DNA from 3 places in the Cryobacterium sp. TMT2-4 genome. Region 1 is predicted to be linked to each of the others. Evidence: predicted binding sites of a transcription regulator. Region 1 holds the regulator's gene; each other region holds the start of a gene.
The links. Region 1 encodes HrcA, which represses chaperone genes, less so after heat shock. Its sites were predicted from a motif close to TTNGCACTCGNNNNNNNCGAGTGCNAA; they were not measured.
Positions count from the first base shown of each region.

Region 1 (10,203 bases):
CGGGTCCGACGACGAGCAGGATATCCCGGTCGTCGGTCGGCGCCGCCTGCGAGGTCAGCCGTTCGCTCGCGGTGGGCTCCAGCAGCAGCATCCGGGTAGTGCCGGCCAGCTCGGCCAGCATTTTGGTGCTCGCCGGTTCCCCGACCGTGGGCAGCCACGCGCGAATCGACTGTTTCGAGGCCTCGCGCACAATGCTGGACCAGCGATCCCGGCCCTTCTTGATTTTGGCTCCCTCCCAGCGCGTCACGGAGCGGGATGCGGCCCACGGGATCACCCCGTCGATGCCGAGCTCCGTGGCCGCCTGCACAGCCAATTCGTCCCGGTCTCCCTTGGCGAGAGCCTGGACCAGACGGATGCGCGGCGTCAGCAGCGCGGTCACGGTCACCGTCTCGACGCGCAGGGTCAGCAGCCTCGCATCTGCGTCAACGACGGTGGCGGCGAGCATGAGCCCGGCCCCGTTCCCGATCTGCAGGCGCTCGCCCGGGCGCACCCGGCTGACGGTGACCGCGTGCCGGGCCTCGGCGCCGCCGATGCCGACGACCGCCCCCGGCACGCAATCGGCGGCGTGGAGCGCCTCATCGATGAAGAAGTGTGCCATCGACGCCTAGCCGCGAAACCGATCGCGCAGCTTGGCGAAAAGTCCCTGCTGAAAGGCGCTGAGGGCAGGAACCGGCGCCTTGTGGCGGGCCGCAAAGGCCTCGATCAGCTCCCGCTCCTTGTGGTCGAGACGGGTCGGTGTGACCACGTGCACGCCGACCTTCAGGTCGCCGCGTCCGTTCCCGCGCAGACGGGTTACGCCGCGGTCCTTGACCGTGATGATCTCGGCGCTCTGCGTGCCCGGCCTGAGCTCGACCTCGATGTCGCCGTCGAGCGCCTTGACGGTCGCGGATCTGCCGAGGATGGCATCCGTCATCGGCACCTCGAGGGTGCAGAGCAGGTCGTCGCCGTCACGGCTGAACACGTCGTGGTGGCGCACCTTCATCTCAAGGTAGAGGTCGCCGTTGGGACCGCCGGCCGGACCGGCCTCGCCGCTGCCGGGCATCTGCAGGCGCAGGCCCGTGTCGACCCCCGCCGGGATGTCGACGGGGACCGTGCGACGCGCTCGCACGCGGCCCTGGCCCTGGCAGGTGACGCAGGGAGTGGCGATGATCGTGCCGTAGCCGCGGCAGGAACCGCAGGGGCTGCTCGTCATGACATTGCCGAGCAGCGACCGCACGGCGCGCTGGATGGTGCCGGTGCCGTGGCAGATGTCGCAGGTGACGGGCGCGGTGCCCGGCTGGCAGCACGTGCCGCTGCAGGTCGCGCACATGATGGCCGTGTCGACCTCGAGCTCCCGGTGCGTGCCGAAGATGATCTCATCGAGGTCGAGGTCGACCCGGATCAGGGCATCCTGGCCGCGCTCTCGGCGCGACCGAGGCCCGCGGCTGGATCCCCCGCCGCCGAAGAAGGTCTCGAAAATGTCGCCGAAGTTGCCGAAGTTGCCGTCGAAACCGGCGCCTCCGCCGCCGCCCGAGCGGCCGTTGCCGCCACGGTCGTAGTTGTCGCGTTGCTTGACGTCGCTGAGCACGTCGTAGGCGTGCGTGACGGATTTGAAGCGCTCGGATGCATCCGCGCCCGGGTTCACGTCGGGGTGCAGCTGCCGGGCCAGCCTGCGGTAGGCCTTCTTGATCTCGTCGGTCGAGGCGTCGCGGGCAACGCCGAGTACTTCGTAATGGTCAGCCAAAGCTGGCTCTCCTAGGTCTGTTCTGAAATGTGGTGTTCCGCCGGCTTCTGGGCCGAGGGGAACTGGTCAATTCTCGCCGAGAAGGCGTGAAAGGTAGCGGGCGACCGCACGGACGGCCGCCATGTTGTTCGAGTAGTCCATCCGAGTGGGGCCGAGTACGCCGAGGCGCGCCAGGTTGCCGCCCTGCGAGGAGTAGCCGCTGGTGAGCACGGATGTCTCGGCCAGACCGAACGGGGCATTCTCCCGGCCGATACTGACGGACACGCCGTGCTGGTCAGAGGCCATCTCGCCGAACAGCCGCAGAAGCACGACCTGTTCCTCGATGGCCTCGAGCACCGGGAAAATGCTGCCGGTGAAGTCTTCCTCGGTGCGCACGAGGTTGGCGGCGCCGGCCATCACGAGCCGGTCCTGCCTGTTCGCGCCGACCTGGTCCCGCAGGGTGCCGGTGATCAGATCCACCGCCTCCTGCTGCTCGAGCGGGCCGAGGCCGGAGCCGGCGGTGAGAGAGCTGCCGGTAAGGGTGCTGGCGGCCTCGCTCATGCCCAGCCCGACCAGAGCAGAATTCAACCGGGTGCGCAGTTCGATCAGAACGGGTTCAGCCAGAGGCCGGGGCAGGTCGACGACGCGTTGCTCGACCCGTCCGGCATCCGTGATCAGAACCGACAGGAGGCGAGTCTCGGACAGGGGCACCAGTTCGATGTGGCGCACCTTCGCGCGGGACAGCGACGGATACTGCACCAGGGCGACCTGATGGGTGAGCTGCGAGAGCAGCCGCACGCTGCGGGCCAGCACCTCGTCAAGGTCGGCCGACTGACCGAGGAACGTCTCGATGGCTTGGCGCTGCGCCGCCGAGAGCGGGCGCAGATCGGCGAGATGGTCGACGAACAGGCGGTAGCCCTTATCGGTGGGGATGCGGCCCGACGAGGTGTGCGGAGCCGCGATCAACTCTTCCTCTTCGAGCAGGGCCATGTCGTTGCGGATCGTGGCCGCCGAGACCCCGAAGGAATGCCGGTCGACGATAGATTTGGAACCGACGGGTTCGCGGGAGGCTACATAGTCCTGAACGATCACACGCAGGACTTCGAGACTGCGATCGGACACCATGGCGCTCGCCTCCTCCCAGCGTCGCGAGTGCAGCATCGATTGGCACTCGCGGTATGTGACTGCCAATCATACCGCGACCGGCTGGGCTTACCCATTGCTCCCCAATGTTGGGGCGCAGTAACTTAGGCATGTAGCACCTCTTCCCCGGTGCACTGAAAGGCATGATCATGAGTAATTTCACTGGTCCCGGATCCGATGATCCGTACCAGGGCCAACGGCCGCCGCAACCGCCCTACCAGCCTGCCGCCCCGGGACCGTCGGCACCCCTGACGGAGGCGGATGACCGCCAATGGGCGTCCCTCGCACATCTGGGCGGGATCCTCATGTTCGTGCCGTCCCTGGTGCTGTGGCTGCTCTTCAAAGACCGCGGACCTCTGACCAGCGTCGAGGCGAAGGAAGCGCTCAACTTTCAGATCACGCTTCTGATCGGCTACTTCGCGATCAACTTTTTTGCAACGGTCATCGGCTTCCTCACATTCGGCATCGGCGGCGTCATCGGCGGTCTCGCCTGGGTGCTGTACATCCTCGGTGTTGTCTTCTCGGTGCTCGGCTACCTCCAGGCGAAGGACGGCAACCACTACCGGTACCCGTTCGCCCTGCGCCTGATCAAGTAGCCCGGCGCACTCGGTTTTTCTTCAGAAGGAGCACCAATGACCAATTCCACCCCACCACCGCCCGCCAACCCGAACCAGGCTCCCACCCCGATGAACCCGGCCGACGAAAAACTGTGGGCCACCCTCGTGCACGTCGGCGGCATTCTGTTCTATTTCGTGCCGGCCCTGATCGGCTACATCGTGCTCAAGGACCGCGGCCCGTTCATCCGGGCACACACCGCGACCGCACTGAACTTCCAGCTCACGCTCCTGATCGCCTACGCGGTCGGCGGCGTCCTGACGATCATCCTCGTCGGCTACCTCGTTCTCCTGGCTGCCTTCGTTCTGATGGTCGTGTTCGGCATCATGGCCGCCTTGGCCGCAAACCGGGGCGAGTACTACACGTATCCGCTGTCGATCAAGTTCGTGAACTGAGTTCAGTCGGCGAGCAGGCGGCGCACGACGGCATCCGCCAGGAGGCGTCCTCTGAGGGTCAGTTCGATCGAACCGAAGAGGGCTGCTTTCGCGTCGATGAGTTCGTCGGCGATGAGTCCCGCCACCTCGTGGCGCCTGAGCGGGCTGAGCGAGTCGATGGGGATACCCTCGCGGATTCGGGTGAGCAAGAGCACCCGCTCCACCTCCTGAGTGGCCGCATCGAGGGTCTCCCGCCCGGCAGCCGGTGAGTCGCCGGCGCGAATCCGATCGCCGTAGGCCGACGGATGCTTGACGTTCCACCAGCGCACCCCACCGATGTGGCTGTGGGCTCCGGGCCCCACACCCCACCAGTCCTGGCTGCGCCAGTAGGCGAGGTTGTGGCGCGAGCGGTGCGCGTCATCCGTCGCCCAGTTGCTGACCTCATACCAGCCGTAGCCTGCCGAGGATAGTAGGTCGTCGGCCAGCTCATAGAACTCGGCCTGAACGTCGTCATCGACAGGGGCCAGTTCGCCGCGCTTGATCTGGCGGGCCAGCTTGGTGCCCTCCTCGACGATAAGCGAGTAGGCGCTGACGTGGGTGGGAGCCTGCCGGATGGCGTGCTCGAGGCTGGTGCGCCAATCGACGAGGGTCTCCCCCGGTGTGCCGTAGATCAGGTCGAGGGACACGTCGAGGCCGGCCTCGCGCGCCCACTGCACCACAAGCGGCACCCGCTCGGGGTCGTGGGTGCGCTCGAGGGTGGCCAGCACGCTCGGTACCGCGGACTGCATGCCGAAGGATACCCGGGTGAAGCCGGACTCGGCGAGGCGGCCGAGGTAGGCGGCGTCGACGGAGTCGGGGTTCGCCTCGGTGGTCACCTCGGCGCCGGGTGCGATCCCCCAGGTGGAGCGCACGGCCTCCAGCATCCGCACCAGGTCGTCGGCCGGGAGCAGGGTGGGGGTGCCGCCGCCGAAGAAGACGGTCGCCGCCTGGCGGGCCGGCACGCCCGACTGAGTCAGGATCCGGCCAGCCGACTGGACCTCGGTGATCGCCTGGCCGGCATAGTCATGCTGGCTTGCGCCCCGCAACTCGGTGGCGGTATAGGTGTTGAAGTCGCAGTAGCCGCAGCGGACCCGGCAGAACGGCACATGCAGGTAGACGCCGAAATCGCGCTGGGCTGCTCCCACGGCGGCCGAGGCCGGCAGCAGTCCGTCGCTGGGTGCGGGGTCGCCGAGGGGAAGGGCACTGCCCATGCGGTTAGACCGCGCCGATCGGATGCAGCGCGCGTAGGTACCGAGCGGTGATTTTGGCCTGTTGCCGCCGCACGAACGGCCAGCCCAGCCGGTAGAACCAGTTGCCGGGGCGGGAGAAGGCGCGGATGGTCAGCCAGACCGAGTCGTCCTCGCGTCTGTCGACGATGAACGATTCCTCGCCGCTGGCCGGGTGCCCGGCCATGGTGCCGTACGCGAAGCCGAGGCGGTCGGGTTCATCGATCACGTAGACCACGCGCACGGGGGCATCGATGGTGAAGGGGCCTAACTTGCTCGTGAGGTGCGCGGACATGCCGTTGACGATGTAGGGCGTGCCGTCCTCGGCGAAGACGGCCTCGTCCGGCTCGGGCTTCTGGTCGCGGGCGGCCTGGCCGTCGGCGTCGAAGACGAGTCCCGTGTACTGCTGGCCGGTGCCGTCCAGCAGGTCGGTGACGATCATTCCACTCCCCCGCTGCACGCCCCAGGTCATCAGCGACTTCGAGGCCAGCTGGAAGCGCTCCTCACCGCTGCCAAGGCGCACGGTGCGCTCGAGGGGCCGGTAGCCCTTGGGTGGGAACCGGAGCAGGTCCGGGGCGAGGGTGCCGCCGATGGACGCGTAGGTGACGGCGGTATCGGTGAAGGTGGCGCGGCGCATCCGTCTACTTCTTCTTCGGGGGCTCGTCACCGGACAGGGCGGCGATGAACGCCTCCTGGGGAACCTCGACCCGGCCGACCATCTTCATGCGCTTCTTGCCCTCCTTCTGCTTCTCCAGCAGCTTGCGCTTGCGGGAGATGTCGCCGCCGTAGCACTTGGCGAGAACATCCTTGCGGATGGCACTGATGGACTCGCGGGCGATGATGCGGGCGCCGATCGCGGCCTGGATGGGCACGTCGAACTGCTGGCGCGGGATGAGCTTGCGCAGCCTTCCCGTCATCAGCACGCCGTAGTCGTAGGCCTTGTCGCGGTGCACAATCGCGCTGAACGCGTCGACCTGTTCGCCCTGCAGCAGGATGTCGACCTTGACCAGGTCGGCCTCCTGAGAGCCGATGGGTTCGTAGTCGAGCGAGCCGTAGCCGGCGGTGCGGCTCTTGAGATTGTCGAAGAAGTCGAACACGATCTCACCGAGCGGCATCGTGTAGCGGATCTCGACCCGGTCCTCGCCGAGGTAGTCCATGCCGAGCAGGGTGCCGCGGCGGCTCTGGCAGAGTTCCATGATCACGCCGACGTAGTCCTTGGGTGCGAGGATGGCCGCCTTCACGATCGGCTCCTCGACCTTGGCGATCTTCCCGTTCGGGAACTCGCTCGGGTTGGTGACCGTGACAGACTTCTTGTCGTCGGTGGTGACCTCGTAGATCACACTGGGCGCCGTGGTGATCAGGTCGAGGCCGAACTCCCGGTCGAGCCGCTCGGTGATGATTTCCAGGTGCAGCAGCCCGAGGAAACCACAGCGGAAACCGAAACCGAGGGCGACGGATGTCTCGGGCTCGTACACGAGGGACGCGTCGGAGAGTTTGAGCTTGTCGAGGGCCTCCCGGAGGGCCGGGTAGTCGCTGCCGTCGATCGGGTAGAGGCCCGAGAAGACCATGGGCTTCGGCTCGGTGTAGCCCGGAAGGGCGACGGTGGCGGGGCGGAGCGCGGTGGTCACCGTGTCGCCGACCTTCGACTGGCGCACATCCTTCACGCCCGTGATCAGGTAGCCGACCTCGCCGACGCCGAGGCCCTTGCTGGTGGTGGGCTCGGGCGAGGTGACGCCGATCTCGAGGATCTCGTGCGTGGCACGGGTCGACATCATCTGGATCTTCTCGCGCGGGCCCAGCTTGCCGTCGATCATGCGCACATAGGTGACGACGCCACGGTAGCTGTCGTAGACCGAGTCGAAGATCATCGCGCGGGCCGGGGCGGCCGGGTCGCCGACCGGAGCCGGGATGAGGCGGGTGGCGCGGTCGAGGAGTTCGGCGACACCGACACCGGTCTTGCCGGAAACCCGGAGCACGTCGTCGGGACTGCCACCGATCAGGCTGGCGAGCTCCTTCGCGTACTTGTCGGGGTCGGCAGCCGGCAGGTCGATCTTGTTCAGCACCGGGATGATGGTGAGGTCGTTCTCCAGCGCCAGGTAGAGGTTGGCGAGGGTCTGCGCCTCGATCCCCTGGGCGGCGTCGACGAGGAGGATTGCTCCCTCGCACGCGGCCAGGCTGCGAGACACCTCGTAGGTGAAGTCCACGTGGCCGGGGGTGTCGATCATGTTCAGGGCGTAGGTCTGCCCGTCGAGTTCCCACGGCATACGAACGGCCTGGCTTTTGATGGTGATGCCGCGCTCGCGCTCGATGTCCATCCGGTCAAGGTATTGGGCGCGCATCGAACGGTCATCGACGACGCCGGTGATCTGCAGCATCCGGTCGGCCAACGTGGACTTGCCGTGGTCGATGTGGGCGATGATGCAGAAATTGCGGATGAACTCGGGCGGGGTGGCGGCCGGTTCAAGCGCCGTGAGGGGTCTCGGTGACATGGTCTTGCAATTCTCCCATAGGTGGCTGGGTCCCGGTTTCGCCGTTGCCGCGCATCGTTCCAGGCTTGCGCGCGGGAACGGCCGCACCCGGCGGCTCGCAGCGAACCACTGCCGCGAACCACTGCCGTGAACCACTGCCGTGGCTCTTCGGCGGGTAGTGTGGCCATCTCAGGAGATCCGACCGGGCGAGGCCGGACATCCGCACCGGTTCCGCACTGGTCCGCGGTGGCCCGGCCACCCGTGCGACGGATGTCCTGAGTTGGCCACAGACGCAGCGCCCGGCCGAGCACTCACCCACGGAAGAGCCAGAAGTGATTGACGCGAACCGGGTGCTGTCACTGCTGATCTGGTGCGGCTACTCCCTGATGTCTATCATCGGTATCGCCGTCACCCTCTCGTGCGGCTGCTCACCAGGAGGAATGAATGACACCCGCCGTCCCGGTTCTTTTCGTGCACGGGATCCGCACGTCGGGCACCATGTGGCGACGACAGCTGTCCATGCTGGGCGAGGCCGGGCATCCGGCACTCGCGATCGATCTGCCGGGGCACGGCGCCCGCATGGACGAAACGTTCACCGTGGCGGGCGCCCTGGCCGCCATCGACGAGGGCGTCGCTGCTCTGGGCGGCCGGGTGCTGCTGGTCGGCCTCTCCCTCGGCGGCTACTACGCCATCGAGTACGCCGCGCGCCACCCGCAGAAGGTGGCCGGGCTGGTCGCCGCGGGAAGCTGCGCGCTCCCGGCCGGCTGGCTGCTGGACGCCTACCGGGGCCTGGCCCGGCTGATCCGCCGACTGCCCGACCAGGGACTGTGGCTCCACACCACACTCGTGCGGGTGCTCCTCCCATCGGCAGGGGCCGCCGACACGCTCGCCGGCGGTGTGCCGCTGACGGTGATGGATGCCGGGCTCGGCGCCACCGGCAGCCTCCGCCCGCTGGACAGCCTGGCTCGCTATCCCGGCCCGGTGTGGCTGGTCAACGGTTCTCTGGATCAGTTCCGGCTGCATGAGCGCCGCTTCCTCGCCGCCTGCCGGGACGGGCGCCTCGTGATCGTCCCCCGGGCGTCGCACCTCGTCAGCCTGGCCCAACCGGAACGCTTCGCCGCGGTGCTGAGCGGCATCCTCACGGAGGTTGCGATCGACTGGCCCGGGCCGATTGTCGACCTGAACGAATAACTGGTATCGTTGCCTGTTGGCTTGCGTGTTGGGTCCCACCCCACACGATAATTGCCGTACGGCGCCCTCTACCGCCAAGCGGCCCATCCGAAAAAGAATCTAACGAAAGCGTATAAACGTGGCAAACATCAAGTCGCAGATCAAGCGTATCGGCACCAACAAAAAGGCCCAGGAGCGCAACAAGTCGGTCAAGAGCGAGTTCAAGCGCGCTGTCCGCGCGACGCGCCTGGCGATCGCCTCGGGCGACAAGGACAAGGCTGTTGCCAGCCTCGCCGTTGCCTCGAAAAAGCTCGACAAGGCCGTCAGCAAGGGCGTCATCCACCAGAACCAGGCCGCGAACAAGAAGTCCGCGATCGCGAAGTCGGTCAACGCCCTCGTCTAGTCTGCGCCCGACCGGGATCAGGATCGTTCACCGGCCCTGACCGGCGTACACAACAGCCCCTGCCATCTCGGCGGGGGCTTTCGTGTGTCCGGGCAGAGGCTCGAACCGTCGGGGACCGGTCACCTGAAATTCATCACGGCCGGGCCCGGTCAGGCGCAGCAGCATCGCCCTGACGGCGGTCCTGGCAGCCGTCGCCTATCTGCCGCTCGCCGCGCTGATCGTGTCGTGCGCGCCGAGTCCGCCCAGGCCCACACCTCTCAGTTCGGGCATCAGTCGGCGCGCACCACAGTGAGCGACCCCTCCCTGGCGCGGAGCTCACCGTCGAGGGTAAGGAGGCGCGCGAAAGCCGGGTCTGGTCAGCTCTCACCGCGGCGGGCGATCACACCGATGAGCCGCTCGAGAGCGAAGACGGGGTCGCGCTCGGCACCCTTCACTGCGGCATCCGTTTCGGCCAGCGCCACGACGCAGCGGGCGAGACCCTCGTCGGACCAGCTGCGCAGGTCACGTTGGGCCCGCTCGACCTGCCAGGGGGCGAGGCCGAACTGGGAGGCAAGCTGGGCCGAGCCGCCGCGCACCCCGCAGAGCTTCGCCATGGTGCGGATCTTCATGGCGAACGCGGCCACCACCGGGACCGGGTCGGCGCCGGAGGACAGGGCGTGGCGCAGGATGACGAGCGCCTCCCCCTGATGCCCGGCGATGGCGGCATCGGCTACCTTGAACGCGTTGGCCTCGACCCTACCGCCGTAGTAGCGGTCCACGGTCGTCTCGGTCACTTCGGTGCCGACATCGGCGATGAGCTGCTGGCAGGCCGCGGAGAGTTCGGCCAGATCGCCGGAGAACGCGGCGACCAGGGACCGCAGCGCGCTGGGAGTGACCCGCTTGCCGGCCGTCTTGAATTCCGCGGAGGCGAAGTCGTGCCGGTCGGAGTCTTTCTTCAGCTCGGTGCAGACGACCTCGATGGCGCCGCCGACGCCCGAACGGATGGTGTCGAGCAGCTTCTTGCCGCGCACGCCGCCGCCGTGCCGGAGCACGACGTAGGTGTCCTCGGCCGGGTTCTGCAGGT
Region 1 is NZ_SOGE01000033.1:42,147-52,349, forward strand. It holds gene E3O54_RS11160 (16S rRNA (uracil(1498)-N(3))-methyltransferase) at 1-598, opposite strand, end outside; gene dnaJ (molecular chaperone DnaJ) at 605-1,723, opposite strand; gene hrcA (heat-inducible transcriptional repressor HrcA) at 1,790-2,827, opposite strand; gene E3O54_RS11175 (DUF4870 domain-containing protein) at 2,995-3,441, shown strand; gene E3O54_RS11180 (DUF4870 domain-containing protein) at 3,478-3,855, shown strand; gene hemW (radical SAM family heme chaperone HemW) at 3,858-5,084, opposite strand; gene E3O54_RS11190 (DUF1990 family protein) at 5,089-5,736, opposite strand; gene lepA (translation elongation factor 4) at 5,741-7,588, opposite strand; gene E3O54_RS11200 (alpha/beta fold hydrolase) at 8,012-8,758, shown strand; gene rpsT (30S ribosomal protein S20) at 8,877-9,140, shown strand; gene holA (DNA polymerase III subunit delta) at 9,497-10,203, opposite strand, start outside.

Region 2 (10,203 bases), on a different contig from region 1:
CGCGCAGCGCCACCACCGGCAACACCGGCGGCGGCGGAGCGTCCACCCGCCGGGCCAAGCAGATCGACGAGCATGAGGTTGTGACCGGGCGCAACTCCGTACTGGAAGCGCTGCGGGCGAAGATCCCCGCCACGGCCCTGTACATCGCCACGCGCATCGAAATGGATGAACGGGTGAAGGAGGTCCTCACCCTCGCGACGACCCGCGGCATCCCCGTCCTCGAGGTCATGCGCCCGGAGCTCGACCGCCTGGCCGGCCGGGACTCGGTGCACCAGGGTCTCGCGCTCAAGGTGCCGTCCTACGAGTACGCCCAGCCCCTCGAGCTGCTGGAACTGACGATCAGCCGCGGCCACAAGCCGCTCTTCGTCGCCCTCGACGGCATCACCGACCCCCGCAACCTCGGCGCCATCATCCGCTCGACGGCCGCGTTCGGCGGACATGGCGTGATCGTGCCGCAGCGTCGGTCCGTCGGCGTGACCGCGTCGGCGTGGAAGACGTCGGCCGGCGCCGCTGCCCGACTTCCCGTCGCCATGGCCACCAACCTGACCCAGTCGCTCAAGGCGCTCAAGGAGCGCGGCGTGCTCGTCATCGGCCTCGCCGGTGATGGCGACACCCAGCTGCCCGAGCTCGGCATCGGTTTCGCCGAGCGCCCCATCGTGATCGTGGTCGGCAGCGAGGGCAAGGGGCTGTCCCGCCTCGTCACCGAGACCTGCGACGCGATTGTGTCGATCCCGATCAGCGCCTCGACCGAATCCCTCAACGCGGGGATTGCGGCCGGCGTGACACTGTACGAGGTCTCCCGACTGCGCGCGGCTGCCAAGGCCGCCAAGGTCGCGAAGCAGGCAGCCGCCGCGACGGCGGCAGCCGCCTCCGCAGCCTCTTAACCCGACCCGCCGGCCGGGCGCCCGCCAGGCAGGCCGAACCGCGAGAAAAGCCCCTTAATCCCACAATCGGCGGCCTTTTCTCACGGTTCGGCTGGGTACACGGACCAGGCGGAGCGCCGGCCGGATCAGACCTTGAGGCGCCAGTCGGCCGCGTCGTCGGCGGCCGACTCGGCCGCGTCCGCCAGTGCGGCGGTCTCATCGTCGGTCACGTCGATCGGGATCGTGATCTCGCCGGTGGCCGGCTCGATCACGGTGGCCTCGTCGCGGCGGTGCCGGAGCACGTCCTTGACGTAGGAGGTGACGGCTTCGGCCAGCGGGATGTCCCTGGACTGGTTCTGGGCCATGAACCAGCGGTGGTCGAGCAGCTGGTGGAAGACCTCGGCCGGTTCCAGCTTGCCCTTGAGATCGCGGGGAATGGCCCGGATGACGGGTTCGAAGACGCGCACCAGCCACTCGTGCGCCAGCATCTCCTCGTCGGCCTCCGGGTCGCCGTAGGAGACCCGGTAGGAGTCGAGGTCGTTGAGCAAGCGCCGGGCCTGGTTCTCCTCGGCGTCGAGCCCGGTCAGCCGCAGCAGGCGCCGCTGGTGGTGGCCGGCGTCGACGACCTTCGGCTGGATGCGCACGGTCGTACCCGTGTTGTCCGTCTTGATGGCCAGTTCCTCGATGTCGAACCCGAGGTCGTTGAGGCGTTCGACGCGTTCCGTGATGCGCCAGCGTTCGGAGCTGGAGAAGGATTCCGACCCGGTGAGCTCTTTCCAGAGCAGCCGGTAGGCGGCCACGATCCCATTGCTGACCCGAATGGGATCCAGCTCGTCGGCCGCTCGACCGCCGGCCTCGAGGTCCATGAGCTCACCGGCGATGTTGACGCGCGCGATCTCCAGGTCGTTCTCGCGCTGGCCGTTGGAGAGCCCGCCTGGATATAGCTGCCCGGTCTCGGCGTCGACCAGGTAGGCGGCGAACGCGCCGGCGTCACGGCGGAAGAGGGTGTTGGACAACGACACATCACCCCAGAAGAGGCCGGCCATGTGCACGCGTACCAGCAGCAGGGCCAGGGCGTCGACCAGCCGGGTGGCGGTGTCGGGCCGCAGGGTCTGCGAGTAGAGCGCGCGGTAGGGGAGCGAGAACTTGAGGTGCCGGGTGACGAGCACCGAATTCAGCGGCTCGGCGTCGTCATCGGTGCGGTTCGTGATCACGGCGAGCGGCTCGACGCAGGGAATTTCCAGGCCCTGCAGGGTACGGAGCATCTCGTACTCGCGCTTGGCCATCTCGCTGGTGGTCTCCTTGATGGCGACGACACGACCGCTCAAATGAGCGAAGCGCACAAGGTGGCGGGAGATGCCTTTGGGCAGGGCTGCGATGTTCTCGTTCGGCCAGGCATCCAGCGGGAGGTGCCAGGGAAGGTCAAGTAGGGCTGGATCGGCAGTGGCCGATGTGATGTTGAGTGAACCGCTCATCCGTCGAGTTTACCGGTGTGCTCCGCAGTCGGGGAACGACAAAACGGCCGAACGGAGCATGCTCCATCCGGCCGTTCGTTGAGGAGCGGGTGCCTAGTCGGCGACTGCTCCACCGAGGCGCAGGCCGGTCTCGGCGTCGAAAACGTGCATGTGGTGCGGCGTCGGGGTGAGGTAAACGGTGTCGCCGGCGGACGAGTGCGAACGGCCATCGACGCGAGCGACGATATCGGTGCGCTTGCCCTCGACCGTGGAGTGACCGTAGAGGTAACCGTCGGCGCCGAGCTCCTCGACCAGGTCGACGGCAACTTCGAGGCCCTCGCCATGCGTGGTGGACAGGTGGATGTCCTCGGGGCGAACGCCGATCGTGACCTTCTTGCCGGTGGAGCCGGCCAGGGTCTCGCGGGGCACGGGGATCGTTGCGGTGCCGAATTTGACGCCACCGTCGACGGTGTCGGCCAGGAACAGGTTCATGGCCGGGCTGCCGATGAAGCCGGCAACGAAGACGTTGTTCGGCTTCGAATACAGGTCGCGAGGCGTGCCGACCTGCTGGAGCACGCCATCCTTGAGGACCGCGATGCGATCGCCCATGGTGAGGGCTTCGGTCTGGTCGTGGGTCACGTAGACCGTCGTGACGCCGAGGCGGCGCTGGAGCGAAGCGATCTGGGTGCGGGTCTGCACGCGCAGCTTGGCGTCGAGGTTCGACAGAGGCTCGTCCATCAGGAACACCTGGGGCTGACGCACGATCGCACGGCCCATGGCGACGCGCTGACGCTGGCCACCGGAGAGTGCTTTCGGCTTGCGGCTCAGGTACGGCTCGAGGTCGAGCAGCTTGGCGGCCTCGAGAACGCGGGCGGCGCGCTCATCCTTGTTGACGCCGGCGATCTTGAGCGCGAAGCCCATGTTCTCGGCGACCGTCATGTGGGGGTACAGAGCGTAGTTCTGGAAGACCATGGCGATGTCGCGGTCTTTTGGCGGGACATCCGTCACGTTGCGCTCACCGATGAAGATGTTGCCGTCGTTGACTTCTTCAAGGCCGGCGAGCATGCGCAGGGACGTGGACTTGCCGCAGCCGGACGGGCCGACCAGCACGAGAAACTCGCCGTCGGCAACCGACAGGTCGAGCTTGTCAACGGCGGGAATAGAGGAACCCGGATACAGGCGGGTCGCCTTGTCGAACGTGACTGAAGCCATGGTTGATTACTCCTTCACCGGCAGGTACGTGCCGGACGATCCGTTGTGATGGGTTACTACGCCTGCCACACGTCATGTGCCACAGGTCAACTTTCTAAGTATGTCATGTCGGGGGATCGCGGCGACGGCGGGAATTCTGCGGCGGAGCCCGCCTACAGGCCCCGTCTGGACGTTTCCCAGAAAGGGGACCTACTATTTGGGAGGCATTCGCAAATGGCTTGCCTCTGCACTAACTACTCGGAGCGAGCATTCATGACTATTGGCGGATCGGGCGACAGCCGTCCCTCTAAGAATCAGCGACGTGACGCGGTGCGCACCAAGGCCAAGCGGATCCGCGAGGAGCAGAAGAAGAAGGACCGCCGTTACCGGGTCGCCTTGCGCAGCGGAATCGCCGTCGCCGGCGTCGCCATTGCCGCGGTCATCGTCGTGGTCATCATCAACTCGATTCCCCCGGTCGGCCCCGGTCCGGCGAACATGGCCAGTGACGGCGTGCTGATCTCCGAGGGGATGACCCCGGTCACGACCTCCGCGCTCCAGCCCGAGGCCAAGCCGATACCGTCCAAGCCGGATGCGACCGGCACGGTCGCCGACATTCGCGTCTACGCCGACTACCTCTGCCCGTTCTGCAGCGAGTTCGATGCCGCCAACAGTGACCAGATCAGCCAATGGGTCACGTCGGGTGCCGCGACCGTGGAGATCCACCCGGTTTCGATCCTGACCCACAAGTCCTCCGGCACGAAATACTCGCTTCGGGCTGCGAACGCCGCCGCATGTGTGGCCAATTACGCCCCCGCAAACTTCTACGACTTCAACGCCATCCTGTTCCAGGAACAGCCCAAGGAGGGCACTGCCGGTCACGACGACGCGGCCATCAAGGGCCTCGTGAAGGACGCCGGCGTGAGCGACCGGGTGTCGCAGATCAACGCGTGCATTGACGATACGACCTTCAAATCGTGGGTCATCGCATCCACCGACCGGGCTCTGTCCGGTCCGTTGCCGAACACCGAGGTCGAGGCCATCACCGGCACACCCACCGTGCTCGTCAACGGAAAGCAGTACGTCGGCGCACTCGACGACCCGAGGGAGTTCGCGGCCTTCGTGCTACAGGCGGCCGGCGCGACCTACTCCACCTCGACGCCGACCCCCGAGCCGGCACCGGCAGGGTAGTCGCCCCGCTTCGATGGCGGCACAGCACGGGTTCGTCATTTAGGATGATTAGTCAAGGCGTCAATCGCCTCATGCCGGCCTGGCGCAATTGGTAGCGCACCACTCTTGTAAAGTGGGGGTTACGGGTTCAAGTCCCGTGGCCGGCCCTGTTCTCTCATCGCTTCAGATCGTGGTTCTCTCGGTGACGGTTTCCTCGAGGGCGCTGAGAAAATCCGTCGGATCGATCGGCGAGCGCACGCCCGGTTTTGCATCGGCCGGAATGCCCCCGACGTACAGCCAGCCGAGCAATTCTTCCGAGGCCGCGAGGCCGTGGGTTTCGTTCACCGGCTGCGTGCGGGCCAGGGCGCCGGAACGCCACATGACGCCCCAGCCCTGGGCGGCGAGGAGAAGGCTCAGCATGTGGGCGACACCGGCCGCGACGGCGTCCTGTTCCCAGACCGCCACCGTGTCGCTTTCGCGACGGCTCGCGACCACGGCGATCAGAAGTTCGGCGCGCAGCGGCTTAGCGGCCAGCCTGGCGGCTTCGGCGCCGTTCAGCCCGGCGGCCTCGACCATGGCCTCGCCCAGGCGGCGCCGGGCGTCACCGCGCAACTCGATCAGCCGCCACGGACGCAGAGCGCCATGGTCGGCGACACGGGCCGCGACAGCCACCAAAGGCAGCAGTTCCGCATGGCTCGGTGCCTGTCCGGTGACCTTGGAGTGGGAGCGTCGGTGATTGACCGTATCAAGGAGGTCGGGCAACGCTTACTCGACCGGCTTGAAATTGAGCGAGATGGAGTTCATGCAGTACCGGTCGCCGGTGGGCGTTCCGAATCCGTCGTCGAAAACGTGGCCCAGGTGCGAGCCGCACTTCGCACAGCGCACCTCGGTGCGCACAACGCCGAGGGTGCGGTCTTCGAGGAGTTCAACGGCCTCGGGACGCACCGATTCGTAGAAGCTCGGCCAGCCGCAACCGGAGTCGAACTTCGTGCCGCTTTTGAACAGCTCGGCATTGCAAGCCCCGCAGGTGTAAATCCCGGAGCGGCCCTCATCGAGGAGCTCGCCGGCCCACGCCCGCTCGGTGGCGGCGCCGCGCAGTACGGCGTACTGCTCGGGGCTCAGCTCCGCGCGCCACTGCGCATCCGACTTCTCGACCTCGTAGTCCATGTTCCGTTCCTTCCTGCTCGACCCCGGAGAGGCCGAAATCTGTCCGTATCAACACTAAACTCGCCAGACCGCGGTGGTATTCCTCGATCAGGAGCCCGGCAGGATTTTCCACCTTGGACAGCACGGCCAACGGCCCAGCGAGTACGCAGGCGTCGACAATTAGGATTGCAGAGATCGAGGGAGGTGGCACGTGGACGGAGCTCCCGGCTCGTCGACTCCCGCGGAGCCTGCCTCGGAGTCCTCCTCGCCGGCAGGCTTGTCCGCGCGCGACCGGTTGATCCTCGCCTTCGAGCGGCAGTGGTGGAAGCATGCCGGCGCCAAGGAACAGGCTATCCGGGCCGAGTTCGGCCTCTCGGCCGCCCGGTACTATCAACTACTGGGGGTTGTGATCGACTCGCCGCTGGCCCTGGCCCACGACCCGATGCTGGTGAAACGCCTGCAGCGGCTGCGCGACGCCCGGTCGCAGGCAAGGGGCCGCCGGTCGCTACAGTCCACCGATTGACTCCCTGACCTGCACCCTTCCCGTGTCTCATCACCACTACAAAGGATCTGACCAGCCTCACGATGCCGAATTCCTACGCTAAAGACCGCTTCGACCACTTCCCGCACTTCCTGGAGCGGGTGGGGGCCCACCGCGCGCCCGGCAAGAAAGGGCGCGGCTGGGTCGCAGTGTGGTGGTCTCTTGGCGCAACCGTGCTGCTGGTCGGAATCGGAGTCGTCGGCCTGGCCGTCCTGAACAACAACCTGAACTTCGAGTTGCCGGGCACGGCGACGACTGCTGACAGCACGGCCGAGCCGAGCGCCACTCCGAGTGACACTCCGGCGCCGGTTCCGACGCCGGCTGCGACCGTGGACCCTGACTCGACCGTGACCGTTTTGAACGGGACCGCCGGCGAGGGGATCGCCCGGTCCGTTGGCGATCTCCTCGAGGCGGAGGGCTGGACGATCGAAGAGCTGGACAACGCGAGCACGGAGGATGTGCAGACGACGACGGTTTACTACGCCGACGCGGCCCTGGAGGGAGCGGCCCGCGGAGTCGCGGAGTCACTGCCCGGCTCGGAGGTGCTGCTTTCAAGCGATTACGCCGATTCCGCAGCGGACCTGACCGTTGTTGTCGGCGCCGACTACGAGCCGGCCGAATAGCCGTCGCCTATACGTCCGGCGCTCGCGCGTCAACCCCCTTTCGTTCTTCCGGAGCTTCCGTAAATTGGGCGTTGGTCCCTCATTTTGTTTGTCCGGGCGTTCTCGCAGGAGACGTATTCCATCGGTCGAATGCAATGGACGCAATCCTTGCGCCAGGCCCGGTACGGCCAGCGGGCGCGTGTCGACGAATTCACAGCAACAAGGAGTTATACATGGCGAACGGAACCGTCAAATGGTTCAACGCTGAAAAGGGTTTCGGCTTCATCACCGTCGATGGAGGTGGCCAGGACGTCTTCGTCCACTACTCGGCCATCGACATGCACGGCTACAAGGTTCTGGAAGAGGGACAGCACGTCATCTTCGAACTGGGTACAGGAGCAAAGGGGCCCCAGGCAGAAGCGGTTCGTCCGATCTGATCCAGCGGGGGATGTTCCAGCGGTCGACCGCAGGGTCGGGTCGCTCCCAGGCATGTGTGCGCGGCAGTGCAGCCGCGTTAGGGTTTGGGGCGTGACAACGAAAATAGTGGTTCAAGCGCAGCGACGAAGTGCGGCACCGAGAATCCGGTCCATCCGGATGCTCGGGGTCGTCCTTCTGCCGCCCCTTCTGCTGGTCTCCGCATGCGCCAGTGACGCGCCGAAGCCGCCGGCAAGCTCGACCAGCACGCCCTGGAACTCCACCTTCGAGTCGGCCGCAGACCCGGCGGTCGCCCCATTGCGTGGCACGAGTGTGCCGGCCGGGAGCCTCCAGAACCCTGCCCTCTCGGTGAAGATCGACAACCACGAAGCGGCCAGGCCGCAGCTCTCTCTCGAGCGCGCCGACATCGTCTTCGAAGAACTGGTCGAGGGCGGGCTGACCCGTTATGTCGCGGTCTGGCATTCCGACGTGCCTGAACTCGTCGGGCCGGTGCGATCGATCCGACCCATGGACCCGGACATCATCGCGCCCTTCGGCGGAATCGCGGCTTATTCCGGCGGCCAACAGAAATTCATCGACCTGATGGACGCGACGGATGTCGTCAGCGCCGCTTTCGATACCGACGACACCGGCCTCTTCGCGCGTTCGGATGACCGGGAAGCCCCGCACAACGTCATCCTCCAGGCCTCAGCGCTCGTCGCGCGGAACGCCACCGTGCCGCCGCCGAACCAGCAATTTGCCTACTCCGCGACCGTGCAGGGATCGTCCGCGGCCGTCGACGGCGCGCCCGTCGCGGCGATCAACTCCACCTTCTCCACCGCCCGTTGGCCCGGCTGGACGTGGGATGCGGCCGGTGCTGCCTACCTGCGCTCGCAGGAGGGCTCACCTGACCTCGACGCCACCGGTGCGCAGCTGCGGGCGACCAACGTCCTGGTCCTGCGGGTCGCGATCGACGGCACCTACGGAGATGTTCCCACGACGACAATGATCGGTTCGGGGGAAGCCTGGGTGTCGGCCGGCGGCAAGTCCGTGCATGCGGTCTGGTCCAAGGCCGACCAGACCGCCCCCATCCGTCTCGTCGATGACTTCGGCGTGACGATTCGTCTCGCCGCCGGTAACACCTGGATCGAGCTGGTGCCGTCGGACCGAGGCACGGTTGTGCTGGTGCCGTAGCCGCGGCCGCGGCACCTTGCCGTTCACTTGCACTCTCGACCCCAGAGTGCCAGAATCTACTTGGCACTCTCTCTGTTTGAGTGCCAACCCATCACCGTTTTGGTAACGTCCGGGAGGGACGAGAAACACATATGGCAAAGATCATTGCTTTCAACGAAGAGGCCCGTCGCGGCCTTGAGCGTGGCCTGAACATCCTCGCTGACACTGTCAAGGTCACCCTCGGCCCGCGCGGACGTAACGTGGTGCTGGAAAAGAAGTGGGGCGCTCCCACGATCACCAACGATGGCGTGTCCATCGCCAAGGAGATCGAACTCGACGACCCGTACGAGAAGATCGGTGCCGAGCTCGTCAAGGAGGTCGCCAAGAAGACCGATGACGTCGCGGGCGACGGAACCACCACCGCCACCGTCCTGGCTCAGGCGCTCGTTCGTGAAGGCCTGCGCAACGTCGCGGCCGGAGCAGACCCGATCAGCCTCAAGCGTGGCATCGAGAAGGCCACGGCCGCCGTGATCGCTGAGCTCATCGCCAACGCCAAAGAGGTCGAGACCAAGGAAGAGATCGCGGCCACCGCTTCCATCTCCGCCGGTGACGCCGAAATCGGCGCCATCATCGCCGAGGCCATCGACAAGGTCGGCAAGGAGGGTGTTGTCACCGTCGAGGAGTCGAACACTCTCGGCACCGAGCTCGAGCTCACCGAGGGCATGCGCTTCGACAAGGGCTTCCTGTCCGCCTACTTCGTGACCGACCCCGACCGTCAGGAAGCGGTCTTCGAAGACCCCTACATCCTGATCGTCAACTCCAAGGTCTCCAACATCAAGGACCTGCTCCCCATCGTGGACAAGGTCATCCAGACCGGCAAGCAGCTCCTCATCATCGCCGAGGACGTCGACGGCGAGGCCTTGGCCACGCTCGTGGTGAACAAGATCCGCGGAATCTTCAAGTCGGTCGCCGTCAAGGCTCCCGGCTTCGGCGACCGTCGCAAGGCCCAGCTGCAGGACATCGCCATCCTCACCGGTGGACAGGTCATCAGCGAAGAGGTCGGTCTCAAGCTCGAGAACGTCACGCTTGACCTCCTCGGCAACGCGCGCAAGATCGTCATCACCAAGGACGAGACCACCATCGTCGAAGGCGCCGGAGACCCCGAAGCCATCGCCGGACGTGTCCAGCAGATCCGCAGCGAGATCGAAAACACCGACAGTGACTACGACCGCGAGAAGCTCCAGGAGCGTCTCGCCAAGCTCGCCGGCGGAGTCGCAGTCATCAAGGCCGGCGCCGCGACGGAGGTTGAGCTCAAGGAGCGCAAGCACCGCATCGAGGATGCCGTCCGCAACGCGAAGGCTGCCGTCGAAGAGGGCATCGTCGCCGGTGGTGGCGTTGCGCTGATCCAGGCCGGCAAGACCGCGTTCGAGAAGCTCGAGCTGGTCGGCGACGAGGCAACGGGAGCGAACATCGTCAAGGTTGCCATCGACGCTCCACTCAAGCAGATCGCCCTCAACGCCGGCATGGAGCCGGGCGTTGTCGCCGACAAGGTTCGCAACCTGCCGATCGGTTGGGGCCTCAACGCCGCGACCGGTGAGTACGTCGACATGCTCGCCGCCGGAATCAATGACCCGGTGAAGGTCACCCGTTCC
Region 2 is NZ_SOGE01000029.1:69,949-80,151, reverse strand. It holds gene rlmB (23S rRNA (guanosine(2251)-2'-O)-methyltransferase RlmB) at 1-884, shown strand, start outside; gene E3O54_RS08810 (DUF4032 domain-containing protein) at 1,010-2,338, opposite strand; gene E3O54_RS08805 (ABC transporter ATP-binding protein) at 2,432-3,529, opposite strand; gene E3O54_RS08800 (thioredoxin domain-containing protein) at 3,782-4,696, shown strand; tRNA gene E3O54_RS08795 (tRNA-Thr) at 4,770-4,842, shown strand; gene E3O54_RS08790 (nitroreductase family protein) at 4,859-5,437, opposite strand; gene msrB (peptide-methionine (R)-S-oxide reductase MsrB) at 5,441-5,842, opposite strand; gene E3O54_RS08780 (DUF3263 domain-containing protein) at 6,033-6,344, shown strand; gene E3O54_RS08775 (LytR C-terminal domain-containing protein) at 6,407-6,985, shown strand; gene E3O54_RS08770 (cold-shock protein) at 7,198-7,401, shown strand; gene E3O54_RS08765 (DUF3048 domain-containing protein) at 7,559-8,572, shown strand; gene groL (chaperonin GroEL) at 8,704-10,203, shown strand, end outside.
Region 2: a site for HrcA is predicted at 8,633-8,659, ahead of groL (chaperonin GroEL). Genes of this name have one in related genera too.

Region 3 (10,203 bases), on a different contig from region 1:
CGCCGATCGTGTTCCTCCCGATTGTGGGTGGCATCCTCGGACTGTTCATCCCCGCCGCCGCGGTCGTCCTGGGCTTCCTCGGTAAGTCGAAGGAGCCGCAGGCGAGGGGCTTCTGGCTGACCGGGCTGATCACGGGGTTCATCGGCGTCGGTCTGGCACTGGTCAGTATCGTGATCTGGTCTGTCTTCTTCGCCACCATCCCCAACTCGTCGTACTGAGCGGAAGATAGCAGCGGGGATGGTTGGGGAGGAACGGGACTGGTCCCGCAACGATGACTTCCGGGTCGACCTCACCCGGCCTCCGGCGCCCGCTCCGGGGGAGCTGGACTACGCGTCGACCATCACAGCCCCTACCGAATGGGTGCCGTACGTCTACACCGACAGCGAGCTGACCGCGCAGGCAGGCCAGGGCGGGCTGTCCATCGCATCGCTCGTCTTCGGGCTGCTGGGGCTGCTGATCGCGGTCTTCGGCGTCTGGGGTGCGGCGCTCTCCCTGGCCGCGGTCGTGCTGGCCGTGATGGCCCGCGTGACCGAGCGCCGTGCCGGCACCGCGTGGGCCTACGGGCTGTGGACCGGGCTGGCCGGGCTGGTCCTCGCGGTCGGGTGGGTGTCGATCGTCACACAGGTGCTGACGGTCGTGCCCGGCTGAGCCATGCTGTCCTTCGCCGCTGGCCTCAGTCGAGTGGCGGAATCCGCTCCACCAGCAGAGCCACCCGGTGGCCGGCGGCCCGGGTGAGCACGAGCGTCGCCGACTCGGGGCCCTTGAGCTTCAGTCGGGTGCGCAGGGTGGCCGGGTCGACGTCCACGCCGCGTTTCTTGATCTCGAGAGTGCCGATGCGGCGTTCTTGTAGGCCCAGCCGCAGCTTCTTCTCGTCGACCGGCAGCACCTCGAGCACCCGGAATGCGGTGGCGAAGGGCGTGCGTTGCAGGGTCTCGGAGGTGAAATACGCGATCCCCTCGCTCAGCATCGACGCGTCGAGCGACCGGGCCAGGTCCCCGATCAGACGGGCACGGATGATCGCGCCGTCCGGCTCGTACAGGTAGTCGCCCAGCACTCCCACCGGGGCATCCGTGCTGTCGTGGGGCGCGGTCAGTTCGTGGATCCCGGTCCGGCCGAGCAGCAGGGCGGAGCGACGGATGCCGGCGCGCGCCAGTGCTCCGAACCACAGCCCCATCTCCACGAGCTTGCCGTCCACGGAGACCCACTGCGACTCGGCTTCCGCGGGGATCAGCTCGCGGTCGTGGCCCGGCCCGAGCTTGACGCCGACGGGCATCCGCTCACTGAGACCGAAGACAAAATCGAGGTGCGGGGAGTAGTCCTCCGGCCGGGTCAGGCGCGAGGTGTTGGAGTGCCCGGCGGTGCGCCGGGCCGGGTCGAGCCAGGCGGCGTCGAAGCCGGCCAGGTCGACGTCTTCCGCGGACGAGTGCAGAACGCTCGCGTTCTCGAACGGAGCCAGGTTGTAGCTGGCGACGGTCGCGGTCACCTCGTCGGCGTCCACCCCCGTCACCGTGAGGTCCATGGCGGCCAGGGCCATGGCGTCGCCTCCGATGCCGCAGCCGAGGTCGACGACCCGGTTCAGGGACGCGCCCGCGAAGCGGCCGGCGTGCAGCGCCGCCACCCGCAGCCGGGTGGCCTGCTCGAGGCCGGCCTCCGTAAACAGCATGCGGCCGGCGAACTCGCCGAACTTGGGCACGGCCCTGGCTCGGAGCCGGGACTGGCTGAGCACCGCGGTGACCAGCTCGGGGCTGTGTCCGGCCTTGCGCAGTTCGCTCACCACCCGCACGACGTCGGCGGCCGCGTCGTACGGCGGCAACGAGTCCAGCAGGCGCAAACCGCCCGGCGATAACAGCTCGACGAGCTCTGAGCGTTCCATCGTGTAAACCTATCAACACGACGCATCTGGCACTCACGTTGCGTGAGTGCCAGATGCGCCCTAAACTCGTCTTGGCACTCTCGCTGTGAGTCTGCTAACTATGTCTTAGCTAAGAAAGAGGTCAACCGTGTCGGTCTCCATCAAGCCGCTCGAGGATCGCATCGTCATCAAGCAGGTCGACGCAGAGCAGACCACCGCATCAGGTCTGGTCATTCCTGACACCGCCAAGGAAAAGCCCCAGGAGGGCGAAGTTGTCGCAGTCGGCCCCGGCCGCATTGACGACAACGGCAACCGCATTCCACTCGACGTCGCCGTCGGCGACAAGGTGATCTACTCCAAGTACGGTGGAACCGAAGTCAAGTTCGGTGGTGAGGACCTCCTCGTCCTGTCGGCCCGCGACGTGCTCGCAGTCGTCGTTCGCTAGCCACACCCACGCAACGGTAGAATCCCGGATGGCCCTGGCCATCCGGGATTCGTCGTTAAGAAAGGTCCGCTGTGGCGCAAGACGCTCTTCCACCCGGGAAAATCCGCGCGGCCCGCCCGGCGCGGTCGGAGCAGAGCAAGGGACTGATCTACGCGGTCCTCGCCTACGCCCTCTGGGGCACGCTGCCGCTCTACTTTCTACTCCTCGCGCCCAGTGGTGCCTTCGAGATCGTGGCCTGGCGGGTTCTCTTCTCCCTGGTGTTCTGCGCACTGCTGATCACGGTCACGCGCAAGTGGAAGTCCTTCCTCGCGCTGCTGCGGAGGCCTCGCATCGTGTTCACCATGGGTCTGGCCGGCCTGCTGATCTTCGTCAACTGGCAGACCTACGTCTTCGCCGCCCTCAGCGGCCACGTGGTCGAGGCAGCCCTCGGCTACTTCATCAACCCGATCGTGACCGTGTTCCTCGGCGTCATTCTGCTGCGCGAGAGGCTGCGCCTGCTGCAGTGGGTGGCCGTGGGAATCAGCCTCGGGGCCGTCGTCGTGCTCACCGTCGGCTACGGCTCGCTGCCGTGGGTGTCGCTCATCCTCGCGTTCTCGTTCGGATTCTACGGATTGATCAAGAAAAGGGTCGGCCGCGACGTCGATGCCGTCGCCGGACTCACCCTCGAAACGGTCTGGCTCGCACCCATCGCCGTGGTGCAGCTGATCGTGGTGGCCTCTGTCTCCGGTCTCACCTTCGGAAGCGTGTCCATCTGGCATACCGTGGGGCTGCTGGCAGCAGGTGTTGTGACCGCTGTGCCGCTGTTGTTCTTCGCCGCCGCGGCCCGGCGCCTGCCTCTGACATACATGGGTCTGATCCAGTACTTCGCTCCGATCCTGCAGTTCCTGGTCGGCGTCTTCGTGCTGCTCGAGCCCATGCCGCCCGAGCGCTGGGTCGGTTTCGCACTGGTCTGGGTGGCGCTGGTCGTTCTCACGACCGACATGGTCCTCACCGGACGCGCGCCCCGGCGTGCGTCCCTTGAACCGGTCTGAGCCCCGCTACGCTCGGGGACGCACCTCGTATGTGAAAGGACACCGGATGCGCACTGCGTCGACTTCCCTGCCCGTCATCCTCGTCGGGGCGCTGGCCTGCGTGCTCCTGCTGTCCGGATGTAGGGCTGAGGTCGCGCCGCCCTCAGTCGAGCCCGCTGCCGCCGCGTCCGTCGTGGTGGCTCCGTCCGGTGACGGGACCGTGCGCCTCGGAACTCTGTTCCCCATGACGGGCCCGGCGGCGGCCAGTGGTGCGGCACAGGTGGCCGGCTCCGAACTGGCCGCCCGGGAGATCACCGAGCAGGGCCGAATTCTCGGGGCTCCGATCGAGATCATCCACCGCGACTCCGCCGTCGACCCGGCGACGTCGCTGACCGACTTGTTGGCTCGTGGCGTCGACGTCGTGCTGTGGGACGCCACCGTTCCGATGCCGGGCGATCTGGCGGCCGCCGTCGCGGCGGCGCCGGTGGTACTGCTGTGGCTCGGCGACTTCGCGAACGGAGGCACGCCGCTGGCCGCCAGTGACGGCTTCGCAGCGCGCCTGCGCACCCTCGATCCAGGGCTGGTCGACACTGCCGGCGGCGGTGAAGCCTATGACGGAGTCGTCTTGAGCGCCCTGGCCGCAGCACGGGCCGGAGACGACGGTGCGGCGTCGATCAGGCCCGCTCTCGACCAGGTCAGTACCGGGGCGTTCGCCTGCGCATCCTGGGGAGAATGTGCGGCCGCGCTGGCCGATGCGCAACAGATCGCTTATCAGGGCGTCACCGGCCGCCGATCGTAACGATTTGGTCTGCGTTACACGGATGTAACCCGGTTGCCTTGTTTCGCGCGATTCCTGTCAATAATGTGACAGAACGGCAGTCAATCGACCGCTGTCATTTCTCATTCCTAGTCCCAAGGAGCAACATGAGCGTATTCGCGAAGGCCTCGGCCTCCCGCTCAGTTCGGGCAGTCGTCACTGGAGTCGCCTTGGTCGGCGTCAGTGCACTTCTGCTCACCGGCTGCAGCAGCAACACCACTGAGCCGGCTGCATCGGAAGCCCCCGCCGCGAGCGGAGACGCCCAGGCCATCACGGCCGGCGACCGTGACCTGACCCTGAAGGTCGGCACCATCCTTCCCCAGAGTGGCGCCCTGGCCTTCCTCGGCCCGCCCGAAGAAGCCGGCGTCGCCCTGGCCGTCAAGGACATCAACGACGCGAACCTCGGATTGACCGTTGAGGCCATCTTCCGTGACTCCGGCGACACCACGACGGACACCGCGACCGGTTCGGTGACCGACCTTCTCTCGCAGAAGGTTTCCGCCATCATCGGCGCGGCATCCTCCGGCGTCTCCAAGACCGTGATCGACCAGATCACCGGCGCGGGCGTCGTGCAGTTCTCCCCGGCCAACACCTCGGCGGACTTCACGAAGTACGCCGACAAGGACCTCTACTGGCGCACCGCCCCGTCCGACCTGCTGCAGGGTGAAGTCCTGGGCACCCAGATCGCCGACGACGGCAACAGCACCCTCGGCCTGATCGTGCTCAACGACTCTTACGGCACCGGCCTGGCCGAGTCCACGACGACCGCCTTCGAGGCTGCGGGCGGCGAGGTTGTCGCCACGTCCCTGTTCAACGAGGGTGACTCCAACTTCGCCGCTCAGATCTCCGAAGTGACCGCCGCCAACCCCGACGCGATTGCCCTGATCACGTTCGACCAGGCCAAGGTCATCACCCCCGCACTGGTCGGCTCCGGCTTCCCCGGTGGCAACCTGTACTTCGTGGACGGCAACCTGTCCGACTACAGCAAGGACTTCGACGCCGGCATCATCACCGGTGCCAAGGGCACGCTGCCCGGCCTCGACGTAGGAACCCTCGGCGACTTCACCGATCGTCTCAAGGAGATCGACCCCACCCTGACCGACTTCAGCTACGCGGCAGAATCTTACGACGCCGTCATGCTCGTCGCGCTGGCCGCCTACGCGGCCAACGACGTCTCAGGTGAGGCCATCTCCAAGCACCTCCGCCAGGTCTCTGGGGGAACCGGCGACGGCACCACGGTCTCCGACTTCACCGCGGCGGCTAAAGCCCTCGCGGCCGGCGACCAGGTCGACTACGAGGGCTTCTCCGGCCCGGTCACGTTCGATGAGAACGGCGACCCGACCGAGGCAACCATCGGCGTCTACGAGTACCTCGAAGACAACACGTACAAGCGCATCAACTAGTCACGATTCGTCGCTGACCGGCATTCGATCTGGAAGGGCCCCGACTTCGGTCGGGGCCCTTCTTCGTGCGCCCGGTGACGGCCGTCACCCGGTGACGCCCCTCTCCCGGACACGATCGGCGTCACCGGACACGGAGCACCGGACACACGGAAGCGGCGCCCGAAGATCTCGGGCGCCGCTTCGTCGTGCGGGGCGTGCAGTCGGTGCTGGCGGCTCCGGCTAGTCGTCCTGGCCGAGGGTGCCGAGGTAGAGGCCGATCACCTTGGGATCGTTCAGCAGCTCGCGGCCGGTGCCCGTGTAGGCGTCACGGCCCTGGTCGAGCACGTAACCGCGGTCGCAGATCTGCAGGCACCGGCGCGCATTCTGCTCCACCATGATCGTGGTCACGCCGGCCTTGTTGATCTCCTTGACACGCAGGAACGCCTCGTCCTGGCGCACGGGGGAGAGGCCTGCGCTCGGCTCGTCGAGCAGCAGTACGTGCGGGCCCATCATCAGCGCCCGCGACATGGCCACCATCTGGCGTTCCCCGCCGGACAGCGATCCGGCGCGCTGCTGCAGACGCTTCCCGAGCTCCGGGAAGATCTCCGTGACGAACTCGAGGCGTTCGGTCAGGCCTTTCGGCTTCAGGAACATGCCCATCTCCAGGTTTTCCTGGATCGTGAGCGTGGGGAAGACGTTGTTCGTCTGGGGCACGAAACCGACGCCCTTGGCCACGAGCTTGTTCGCCTTGAGGTTGGTGATGTTCTCGCCGCGAAGCAGGATCTCACCCTCCCGGACCTTGACCTGGCCGAAGATCGACTTGAGCAGCGTGGACTTGCCGGCGCCGTTCGGGCCGATGATCCCGATCAGCTCGCCGTCGTAGGCGGTCAGGGAGCAGGCGTTGAGGATGTTGACGCCCGGCAGGTAGCCGGCCGTCACCGTCTTGACCTCGACGACGGGCTGCCCGGTGGGCGTGTAAGCCGGCGCGGCGGCGGGGCTGGTGTTCGTCAATCGAGCAACTCCTTAATGGCTTCCACATGTTCTGTTTCGGCGGCCGGATCCTCGCCGAGGTCCTCGTCGTGGTGCTGACCCAGGTAGGCGTCGATCACGGCGGGGTTACGCATCACCTCGTGCGGGTCGCCCTCGGCGACCACGCGGCCTTCGGCCATCACGATGACCCAGTCGGCGATGTGGCGCACCATATGCATGTCGTGTTCGACGAACAGAACCGTCATGCCCTCCGCCTTCAGGTTGAGGATGTGGTCCAGTAGCGACTGCGTCAGTGCCGGGTTCACCCCGGCCATCGGCTCGTCGAGCATCACCAGGCTCGGCTCGCTCATCAGCGCCCGTGCCATCTCGAGCAGCTTGCGCTGCCCGCCGGAGAGGCTTGCGGCGTAGTCATCCTTCTTGGTGTCGAGCTTGAACCGTTCGAGGATATCGAGGGCCTGCACCCTGTTCGCCTCCTCCTGTTTGGCCCAGAAGAAGGGGAAGATCGCCCGGAACAGGTTCTCGCCGGCCTGGCCCTTGGCGCCGAGCAGCATGTTGTCCATGACGGTCAGCAGGCCGAGCGCCTTGGTGAGCTGGAAAGTGCGCACCTGGCCCATCCGGGCCACCTTGAACGCGGGCATCCCCGACAGGGGGCGACCCTCGAAGGTCCACGACCCGGTGTCAGGCTTGTCGAAGCCCGTCAGCAGGTTGAACAGGGTGGTCTTGCCGGCTCCGTTGGGTCCGATCAGCGCCGTGATGGCGCCGCGCGGGATCTCGACGTGGTCGACGTCGACGGCCTTGAGACCGCCGAAGGTTCGACTCACGCCGTCGGCAACCAGGATCGGGTCGCGCTTCTTGCAGCCCGGTTCGGCCTCGCCGATGTGCAGGTCGGTCGACTTGACCGGCTTGTTGCTGGGAACGGTGTTATTTGACAAAGGCCAACTCCTTCTTGTTTCCGAAGATGCCTTGCGGTCTGAAGATGACTATAAGCATGATCGCCACTCCGACCAGGATGAAGCGCAGCTGGCCGGCCTGAATGCTGGTGATGAAAGGGATCCAGCCTGCCTCCACCGCTCGGGCGATGAACCCGGAGAAGAAGGAGAGCAGAACCCAGAAGACCATCGAGCCGATGACCGGCCCGAGAATCGTCGACGCGCCGCCGAGCAGGAGGATCGCGTAGATGAAGAACGTCAGGGACGTCTGATAATTCGAGGGCACCACCGCACGGGGAAGCACAAAGATCATTCCGGCGATCGTGCCGAACACGCCACCGAGAATCAGAGACTGCATCTTGTAGGAGTAGACGTTCTTGCCGAGCGCGCGCACAGCATCCTCGTCTTCACGGATTCCCTTGATCACGCGACCCCACGGGCTGCGCATGATCTGCCATGTGAACAGGCAGGCGAGGGCCACGATCGACCAGGCCACGATGCGCAGCCACCAGTCGTACTCGTTGTACTCGAAGGGGCCGAAGCCGTAGCGCCCCTCCGGGATCGGGTTGAGGCCGGCGAAACCGCCCTTGTAGCCGCTCAGGCCGTTCGCGGAACCCGTGATGGACTGGAACGTGTTCGTCGTGAACAGGAGGCGCACGATCTCGGCCGCCGCGATCGTCACGATCGCGAGGTAGTCCGCGCGCAGGCGGAGCGTCGGGATGCCCAGGACCAGGGCGAAAACGACGGATGCGCCGACCCCCACCAGCACGGCACCCCAGACGGGGAAACCGAAGCTGAGGGTGGAGATGGCGAACCCGTAGGCTCCGAGGGCCATGAAGCCGGCCTGGCCGAAGTTCAGGAGGCCGGTGTATCCGAAGTGGATCGCCAGCCCGAGAGCCGCGAGGGCGTAGGCGGCGGTGGTCGGGCTGATCAGCTCGACGGCTGCGTTGCTAAAGATTGCTCCCCAGTCGATCATCGGATGCCCTTCTAGCCAATTCTCTCTTTGCGACCCAGGATGCCTTGCGGCCGAAGCAGCAGCACCAGGATCAACACGACAAGTGCACCGACGTATTTAAGGTCGGAGGGAAGCAACAGCGTCGACAGTTCGACGAACAGGCCGACGATGATCGAACCGATCAGGGCGCCGAAAGCGGTGCCGAGACCGCCGAGGGTCACGGCCGCGAAGACGAGCAGCAGGATCTGGAAACCCATATCCCAGCTGACGCCCGGTCGGAAGTAGGCCCACAGAATTCCGCTGAGGCCGGCGAGGGCCCCACCGAGCACCCAGACGATCCGGATGACGCCGTCGACGTCGATCCCGCTGGCCGAGGCCAGGCTGGGATTGTCGGAGACCGCGCGGGTGGCCTTGCCGATGCGGGTGCGCAACAGGAAGTAGGAAACGGCCAACAGCACCACGATGCTGATGCCCATGCTGGCCACGTCGATCATCGAGAGCCGGATCGGACCCAGCTGCATGTCGGCGAGGCCGGATCCCGGAAGCTGGCTCGTTCCGCCGCCGACGAAGATCTGGAACAGGTAGCGCAGGGCGAGCGAGAGGCCGATGCTCACGATCATCAGTGGGATCAGACCGACGCCCTTGCGGCGCAGCGGCTTCCAGATCACCGCGTCCAGGCTCCAGCCGAAGCCCGCGCTCAGCGCGACGGCGATGATGATCGCCAGCCAGATCGGCAGGCCGAGCGTGACCGAGAAGAGGAGGGACATCAGCGCGCCGAAGGTGATCATCTCCGCATGCGCGAAGTTGCTCAGCCCGGTGGTGCCGAAGATCAGGGACAGCCCGATCGCGGCGAGGGCCAGGAGCAGACCGAAGTTCAGCCCGTTGACGAACCGATTGATGAACTGGTCAAAGAAGCTCACCGTCGTGCGCGTGCCCTCACCGAGGAAGAAGTTGACCGACTTCACCTTCGTGAGCGCGAATTCCGCCTCGATCACGCTGCCGCCCTTAGCGACGACGACGCCCTCGGGGAGGGTCTCCTCATCGAGGGTGACGGTGTAGGCGGCCTTCTCGGGCACGCCGACCTTCCACTTGCCGTCGGCACCCGTTTCCACGGATGCTTCATAGCCGGCCCCCTCGACGGTGATCAGCACATTGTCGAGCGGTTTCTGGTCGAACTGCACATTGCCGGTGAGTACGAACTCGTACTCATCGGTTCCGACCTCGTCGGCATGAGCCGGACTGGCCGAGACGGTGGCGAATGTGGACATAGTCAGGGCTGCGAAGAGCAGGCCGAAAAAGATCACCAGCATTCTGGGTGAGAATCTGCGAACAGCTTCAGGGGAATTCACTGCACCTCCATGGCGGCACCGTTGGGTCTGTGACCGAGCGTGCCCCGGGTCTCACCTACCAACATCTTTGTTGACAGTAAGTGAAGATTATGTCGCATATGTTCCGACGACGGCCGACACTCCCTAGATTCTCTGCTGAGGAATGCGCAGAGCGCAACGTCGCTTAACATTGAGAAGCCGGTAATCGAGTTGGATGGCCGCGTTTTCTCCACTTTCCTGCATTGTTAAAAGGGGTTTCATGGATCAGCCAGATCCGTTCGGTTTCACCGGGCTTACGTACGACGACGTCCTTCTTCTTCCGGGGCACACCGACGTCATTCCCAGTGAAGCCGGGACAATGTCTCGGTTGACGCGCCGGATCAGCGTGGCCACGCCGCTGCTGTCCAGCGCGATGGACACCGTCACCGAGACCCGGATGGCCATCGCGATGGCCCGTGAGGGTGGCCTCGGCGTGCTGCACCGCAACCTCTCGAT
Region 3 is NZ_SOGE01000031.1:144,464-154,666, forward strand. It holds gene E3O54_RS10755 (DUF4190 domain-containing protein) at 1-218, shown strand, start outside; gene E3O54_RS10760 (DUF4190 domain-containing protein) at 238-648, shown strand; gene E3O54_RS10765 (methyltransferase domain-containing protein) at 674-1,873, opposite strand; gene groES (co-chaperone GroES) at 2,001-2,297, shown strand; gene rarD (EamA family transporter RarD) at 2,399-3,328, shown strand; gene E3O54_RS10780 (ABC transporter substrate-binding protein) at 3,375-4,106, shown strand; gene E3O54_RS10785 (ABC transporter substrate-binding protein) at 4,232-5,527, shown strand; gene E3O54_RS10790 (ABC transporter ATP-binding protein) at 5,747-6,517, opposite strand; gene E3O54_RS10795 (ABC transporter ATP-binding protein) at 6,514-7,428, opposite strand; gene E3O54_RS10800 (branched-chain amino acid ABC transporter permease) at 7,418-8,398, opposite strand; gene E3O54_RS10805 (branched-chain amino acid ABC transporter permease) at 8,413-9,690, opposite strand; gene guaB (IMP dehydrogenase) at 9,968-10,203, shown strand, end outside.
Region 3: a site for HrcA is predicted at 1,900-1,926, ahead of groES (co-chaperone GroES). Genes of this name have one in related genera too.